Regions from separate parts of the Pseudomonas sp. Os17 genome, predicted to be linked through region 1. Evidence: riboswitches for the same ligand, from Rfam matches in the RefSeq annotation. Region 1 holds a riboswitch; the other holds the start of a gene.
What was found. A riboswitch is a leader RNA that binds a small molecule or an ion and turns the genes downstream of it on or off. The one in region 1 is predicted to bind cobalamin.

Region 2: it holds a riboswitch for cobalamin, as region 1 does, so the genes downstream of both, cobO (cob(I)yrinic acid a,c-diamide adenosyltransferase) here and cobW (cobalamin biosynthesis protein CobW) in region 1, are expected to answer to the same signal.

What each region holds. Positions count from the first base shown of each region.
Region 1 is NZ_AP014627.1:4,270,858-4,274,052, reverse strand. Features, by position in the region: gene POS17_RS18760 (CbtA family protein) at 1-346, opposite strand, end outside; gene POS17_RS18755 (CbtB domain-containing protein) at 358-546, opposite strand; cobalamin riboswitch at 644-875, opposite strand; cobalamin riboswitch at 949-1,160, shown strand; gene cobW (cobalamin biosynthesis protein CobW) at 1,259-2,329, shown strand; gene cobN (cobaltochelatase subunit CobN) at 2,333-3,195, shown strand, end outside.
Region 2 is NZ_AP014627.1:5,077,838-5,081,032, reverse strand. Features, by position in the region: gene POS17_RS22190 (PQQ-dependent sugar dehydrogenase) at 1-814, opposite strand, end outside; gene POS17_RS22185 (hypothetical protein) at 885-1,466, opposite strand; cobalamin riboswitch at 1,634-1,866, shown strand; gene cobO (cob(I)yrinic acid a,c-diamide adenosyltransferase) at 1,947-2,558, shown strand; gene POS17_RS22175 (cobyrinate a,c-diamide synthase) at 2,569-3,195, shown strand, end outside.

The DNA.
Region 1 (3,195 bases):
TCGTATACCCGGCCAGACCCCAGAGCAGGCCTTGCGAGGCACGGTTGGGCGCGCGCAGGGTGTAGAGCCCGGCCAGCATCAGGGCGAAGCCGACCGCCACTACCAGGTTGCCGCCGGTGGTGGACAGGGTGCGCTGCCAGCCGTCTTCCGGCTCCCAGGCCTCGGCATCGTGGCTGTGCGCGGCCATGGCGCCGGCGGCGTGTTCATGAGTTTGGGCGGCCGGGGCCTGTTCATAGGTTTCCGCCTGCAGGATCAGCGGAGCGACCCACAAGCTTTGCAGCAGGGTCAGCAGCAGGGCCGCCAGCAGCCCGGTGAACCCTGCGGTTTGCGCAATACGCTTGATCATGTCGGCAGGTCTCAGTGGCAAGGGAAGGCGGCGCTGTGACGGGTGTCGTGGGCGGCGTTGTGCACCGCTTCGATATGGGAGAAACCGGCGAAATACACCAGGCAGGCGCCCAGCAGCGACGCGCCGATGGCGGCCACCAGGCGCTGGCTCAGGGTGGAGGTGCTGCTGGCGGAATGGCTGGTGCTGCTGATGATCGACATGGCGCTTCCCTTTGGAGTGTCGGCGGGGGAGGAGCGCAGGAAAACCCCGCGTGAGGAGCACGCAGGGTTTGCAACAGCGCCCGCCCACCGCGGGTTTGTTATGTGTGTGTTGCGGGCCGGTCTCCGGGCTCGCGAGGGGCAGGGGGCGACTGATGTCGTACCGTGCCGGCAAGTGTCACCTTCCCATGCCATGGCACAGTGGATCTGACACTTCGCTCGCTTACCGTTGCGGGGGCAGCACCGGACTGGTCACGGCTTTTTAGTTAAGCACGTGATTCACCGGTTTCCCGTTTCACCCTGTGAAGGGCACCCGTAACAAGGCGCGTAGCAAATCATGGGCGGGGTGATGCCGTCAATTGCGCGAGGCGCTGCATTGCCGATTGACCGTCCCCCGCGCTCTGCGTAGCCTTGCGCGTTCGAGGTTCTTCGGCCAGCGGTCGAAGCTAAGAAGGGAACGCGGTCGATGCCGCGGCTGCCCCCGCAACTGTGAAGGGTTTCGTTTCTGCAAGGCCACTGCCTGCGCGTCCAGAACGCCGGCGGGAAGGCGCAGCAACCGCCGGTCCGACGACTGGCAAGCCCTCAGCCAGGAGACCTGCCTCGATCCCAGATTCTCACTACAACCGGGCGGGGTGATCCGGTGGCGAAATCTCCGCGCGCCTCTGCGCTGTGGCTCTCGTCCCGTATGCCCGCCACCTTTGCCAAGGGGCATCCGATGAAAACACTGGCCAAACTTCCCGTCACCATCGTCACCGGCTTCCTTGGCTCGGGTAAGACCACCTTGCTGCGGCACATGCTGGACAACGCCCAGGGCCGGCGCATCGCGGTGATCGTCAACGAGTTCGGCGAGCTGGGCATCGACGGTGAAATCCTCAAGCAATGCGCCATCGGGTGCACTGAAGAAGAGGCCAGCGGCCGGGTCTACGAGCTGGCCAACGGCTGCCTGTGCTGCACCGTGCAGGAAGAGTTCTTCCCGGTGATGCGCGAACTGGTGGCGCGCCGTGGCGACCTGGACCACATCCTCATCGAAACCTCCGGCCTGGCCCTGCCCAAGCCCCTGGTCCAGGCCTTCCAGTGGCCGGAAATCCGCAGCGCCTGCACCGTCGACGCGGTGATCACCGTGGTCGACAGCCCGGCCGTGGCCGCCGGCACCTTCGCCGCGTTCCCCGACCAAGTGGACGCCCAGCGCAAGCTCGACCCCAACCTGGACCACGAATCGCCGCTGCACGAGCTGTTCGCCGACCAGCTGTCCAGCGCCGACCTGGTGATCCTCAACAAGACCGACCTGATCGACCCCGCAGACCTGGCCAAGGTGCGCCTGGAAGTGGCCGAAGAACTGCCGCCGGCGGTGAAAGTCATCGAAGCCAGCAGCGGCCGCCTGCCGCTGGATGTGCTGCTGGGCCTGGGCGCCGGTTCCGAGGAACACATCGACAGCCGTCACAGCCACCACGACCATCACCACGACGGCGATGACGATCACGACGACCACGATCACGACGCTTTCGACTCCATCTCCATCGAACTGCCCCAGGCCGACGAAAGCCTGCTGCTGGACGCCCTGACCCAGCTGGTGGTCAAGCACGGCATCCTGCGGGTCAAGGGCTTCGCCGCGATCCCCAACAAGCCGATGCGCCTGCTGATCCAGGGCGTGGGCACCCGCTTCGACAAGCACTTCGACCGCAAGTGGGGCGCTGACGAAGCCCGCACCACGCGCCTGGTACTGATCGGCCAGGAGCTGGACGCCGCCCAACTCGAAGCGCAACTGCGCGCCGCCCTCAGCGTGTAAGCCATGCACCTGCTCAGGACCCAGCCCGGCGGTTTCGTGTCGGATGACAACATTGCCGACCTTGGACAAACCCCCGCCGAGCTGGTGATCCTGTGCAGCGGCGACTCCAGCCTGGCGCTGCTGGCGGATGCCGCCGAGCAGTTGCCCGTGGATTACCCCAGCTTTCGCCTGGCCAACCCGATGCAGGTGCAGAACCACGCTTCGGTGGACCTGTATGTCGACCAGGTGCTGCGCCACGCCAAGGTGATCCTGATCTCCCTGCACGGCGGCATCGGCTACTGGCGCTACGGCGTCGAGCGGCTGGTGGAGCTGTCCCAGCGCGGGGTGCAACTGATCCTGGTGCCGGGGGACGACCGCCCGGACCCGGAACTCAGCGACCTGAGCACCTTGGGCCCCGTCGAGCGCGACCGCCTGTGGCAGTTCCTGCGCCAGGGCGGGCGGGACAACGCGCTGAATTTCTACCGTTGCCTGGCCAGCGGCCTGCTGGGGCGCGACTATCCCTGGAGCGAACCGCAGACCCTGCCACGCACGGCGATCTATCACCCGCACAAGAGCCAGGCCGCCCTCAGCGACTGGCAGGCCGATTGGCAGCCTGGTCAAGCGGTGGCGGCGCTGCTGTTCTACCGCTCCCACCTGCAGGCGGCCAACACCGGATTTATCGACCTGTTCTGCCAGCGTTTGCTGGCGGCGGGCCTCAACCCCTTGCCAATAGCGGTGGCCAGCCTCAAGGAGCCCGGCTGCCTGAGCCAGGTGGAAGACTGGCTGGATGAAACCGCGGCCGGGGTGATCCTCAACACCACCGGCTTTGCCCAGTCCAGCCCCGAGGCGCCGCACTTGCGGCCGTTCCGCCGCAATATCCCGGTGAT
Region 2 (3,195 bases), 810 kb from region 1:
CCCCGCTGACCGGCTCCCAGGCCAAGCCGTTGGGATTGCGCAAGCCGGTGGCGAACAGGCGGTGCTGTCCGCTGTTCCGATCCACCTCCCAGATCGCGGCGCGGCCTTGCTCCTGGTCCAGGCCATTTTCCCCGACGTTGCTGTTGGAGCCGACGGTGACGTAGAGCTTGCTCCCGTCCGGGCTGGCGATGACGTTCTTGGTCCAGTGGTGATTGAGCGTGCCGCCGGGCAGATCGACGACCTTGGTGCCGGCTGCGGTGATCCGGGTGTCGCCGGCCTGGTATGGAAAGCGCAGCAATTTGTCGGTGTCCGCCACATACAGGTCATTGCCGACCAGGGTCATGCCGAACGGCGAGTTCAGGTTGTCCAGGAGCACGCTGCGGGTTTCGGCCACGCCGTCGTGATCCTGATCCCTTAGCAGGGTAATGCGGTTGGCGCTGGGCACCGCAGCGCCGGCGCGGCCCATGATTTTTCCGGCGATCCAGCCGCGAATGCCCCGGCTGTCATCGGGTTTGGGCGGTGCATTGGTTTCCGCCACCAGTACGTCGCCGTTGGGCAGGACATAGAGCCAGCGTGGATGATCGAGGCCTTCGGCGAAGGCATTGACCTGGGTGCCGGCTGCCGCCAATGGCTTGCTGCCCTTGGGCCAGCCAATCGCCGGGGCGATGTTCACCGTGGGGATCAGCGTCGGGTTGGGCTCCGGCAGCTTGGGGGTTGGGCCGGTGCCGTCGGAAACTTGCAGGCTGGAGGTTTCGCCACAGGCCGTAAGGCCGGCGGCGATCGCGATAAGCAAAGCGTGTCGAGACTTGAGCATGCTGATTTCCCTATGAATGCACGGACGTCCTAGTCATAGAGGAGCATAGCCGGCGTATGGTTCCGCCTGATCAGCGGGCTTCCTTGAACAGTGCGGCGACCCCGGGATGGTAGAGGCCGGCCTCGTTGTGCAGCTTGCGATAGGCGTAGGGAAAGTACCAGGCCACCGCGCAGCAGTGTTCCTTTTGCAGTTCGTCGAGCATGTCCTGGAGTTCTTCCGGGGTGGCGCTGTGCTGAGCCTTCTGCGGGCTGACAAACAGGCAGCCGAGCCGCAGGTCGCCGGGGTAGCTGATCTTTCTCGCGTCACCGGCAATGTCGAGCAAGGCCTGGGTCAGGTGCAGGCCGTTGACCTGGGGCCAGCGCTGGGTGGCCTGAATGTAGGCGCGTTCTTCCCGGGTGGCCAGGTACAGATCGGTGCGTGCGTTGCGGGCGCCTTCTTCCTGCTGCTTTTTGCTGGGGCTGTGTTCGAGGCTGACCATCTCCGCCATCCAGGCGGCGGCGGAAAGCAATCCCAGGTTGGCCTGCTCGTCGAACCAGTAAGGGGTTTCGCTGTCGCCACGAACAGCGTTGTAGCGGTCAATGCAATCAAACCAGCGTTCCAGCATCGGGCGCAGGAATTCCAGCTTTGGATTGCTGATGATCATGCCTTGCATCGGGGTCCGTCCTTATTGTTGTCTGGCGGTGGGTGGGTTGAGTTATGGCTATTTGATATCAACTCGCTGAGTGTGGCACAAGATTGGCGCCAGTTTGTTGATGCGGTGCAGTTTTGTGTGCCAAGCGACGCCTGGCTTTAATTGACGCTCCACCCCCAACCCTCTAACCTTCGCGACTTGTTTCAGGTGCTCTGTGGCCGCTGGTCGACAGAGTGAAACAGGGAAGCCGGTCAGGGCCTGTTCCAGCGATGGACATGGCGACGATTCCGGCGCTGCCCCCGCAACGGTAGATGAGTCAAGGCTGCGCCAGATGCCACTGTGTCCACGACATGGGAAGGCGCGCAGTCAGGCAGCAATGCCCCTCATGAGCCCGGAGACCGGCCTGATCCATCCAACGGCATCACGGTGGGCGATGCCAGGCTTGCGCCGTCTATTCCTTTTCCTGCCCGCCGTTCCCCAGCCCCAACGGAGAGCTGCCCCATGAGTGAATCCCCCGATCGTGACGAGCGCCATGTGGCGCGCATGTTGCGCAAGAAAGCCGTGATCGATGAGCGCATCGCCAACTCGCCCAACGAATGTGGCCTGTTGCTGGTGCTGACCGGCAATGGCAAGGGCAAGAGCAGTTCGGCTTTCGGCATGTTGGCGCGGTCCATGGGCCACGGCATGCAGTGCGGCGTGGTGCAGTTCATCAAGGGTCGTAACAGCACCGGCGAAGAGCTGTTCTTCCGGCGTTTTCCGGAGCAGGTGCGCTTTCATGTGATGGGCGAGGGCTTTACCTGGGAAACCCAGGATCGCCAGCGCGATATCGCCGCGGCCGAAGCGGCCTGGGCGGTATCCAGAGAACTGCTGAGCGACCCGGAGATTGGTCTTGTTGTACTCGACGAGCTGAACATCGCCCTCAAGCACGGTTACCTGGATCTGGACCAGGTGCTCAGCGACCTGCAGGCCCGTCCGCCCATGCAGCATGTGGTGGTGACCGGTCGCGGGGCCAAGCCGGAGCTGATCGAACTGGCGGATACCGTCACCGAAATGGGCATGGTCAAGCATGCCTTCCAGGCCGGCATCAAGGCGCAGAAAGGTGTTGAGCTGTGAGTGTGACTTCATGACCGATGTTCGTCATTGCCCGGCGGTATTGATTGCCGCACCGGCTTCCGGCCAGGGCAAGACCACCGTGACCGCCGCCCTGGCTCGCCTGCACCGCAATCAGGGGCGCAAGGTACGGGTGTTCAAATGCGGTCCGGACTTTCTCGACCCGATGATTCTCGAACGCGCCAGCGGCGCTCCGGTGTACCAGCTGGACATGTGGATGGTGGGCGAGCAGGAAAGCCGGCGCTTGCTCTGGGAAGCCGCGGCTGACGCCGACCTGATCCTGATCGAAGGGGTCATGGGGCTGTTCGACGGCACCCCCTCCAGTGCCGATCTGGCACGGCATTTCGGGGTGCCGGTGCTCGCAGTGATCGATGGCACCGCCATGGCCCAGACCTTCGGGGCGCTGGCCCTGGGCTTGGCCCGTTACCAGCCGGACCTGCCGTTCGCCGGGGTGCTGGCCAACCGGGTCGGCACCTTGCGCCACGCGCAGTTGCTCGAAGGCAGCCTCACCGAAGGCTTGCGCTGGTACGGCGCCCTGTCCCGGGAAACCGATATCGAACTGCCCAGCCGGCACCTGGGGCTGGTGCAGGCTCGTGAACTGAACGATCTCGACCTGCGCCTGGATGCCGCCGCCGAGGCG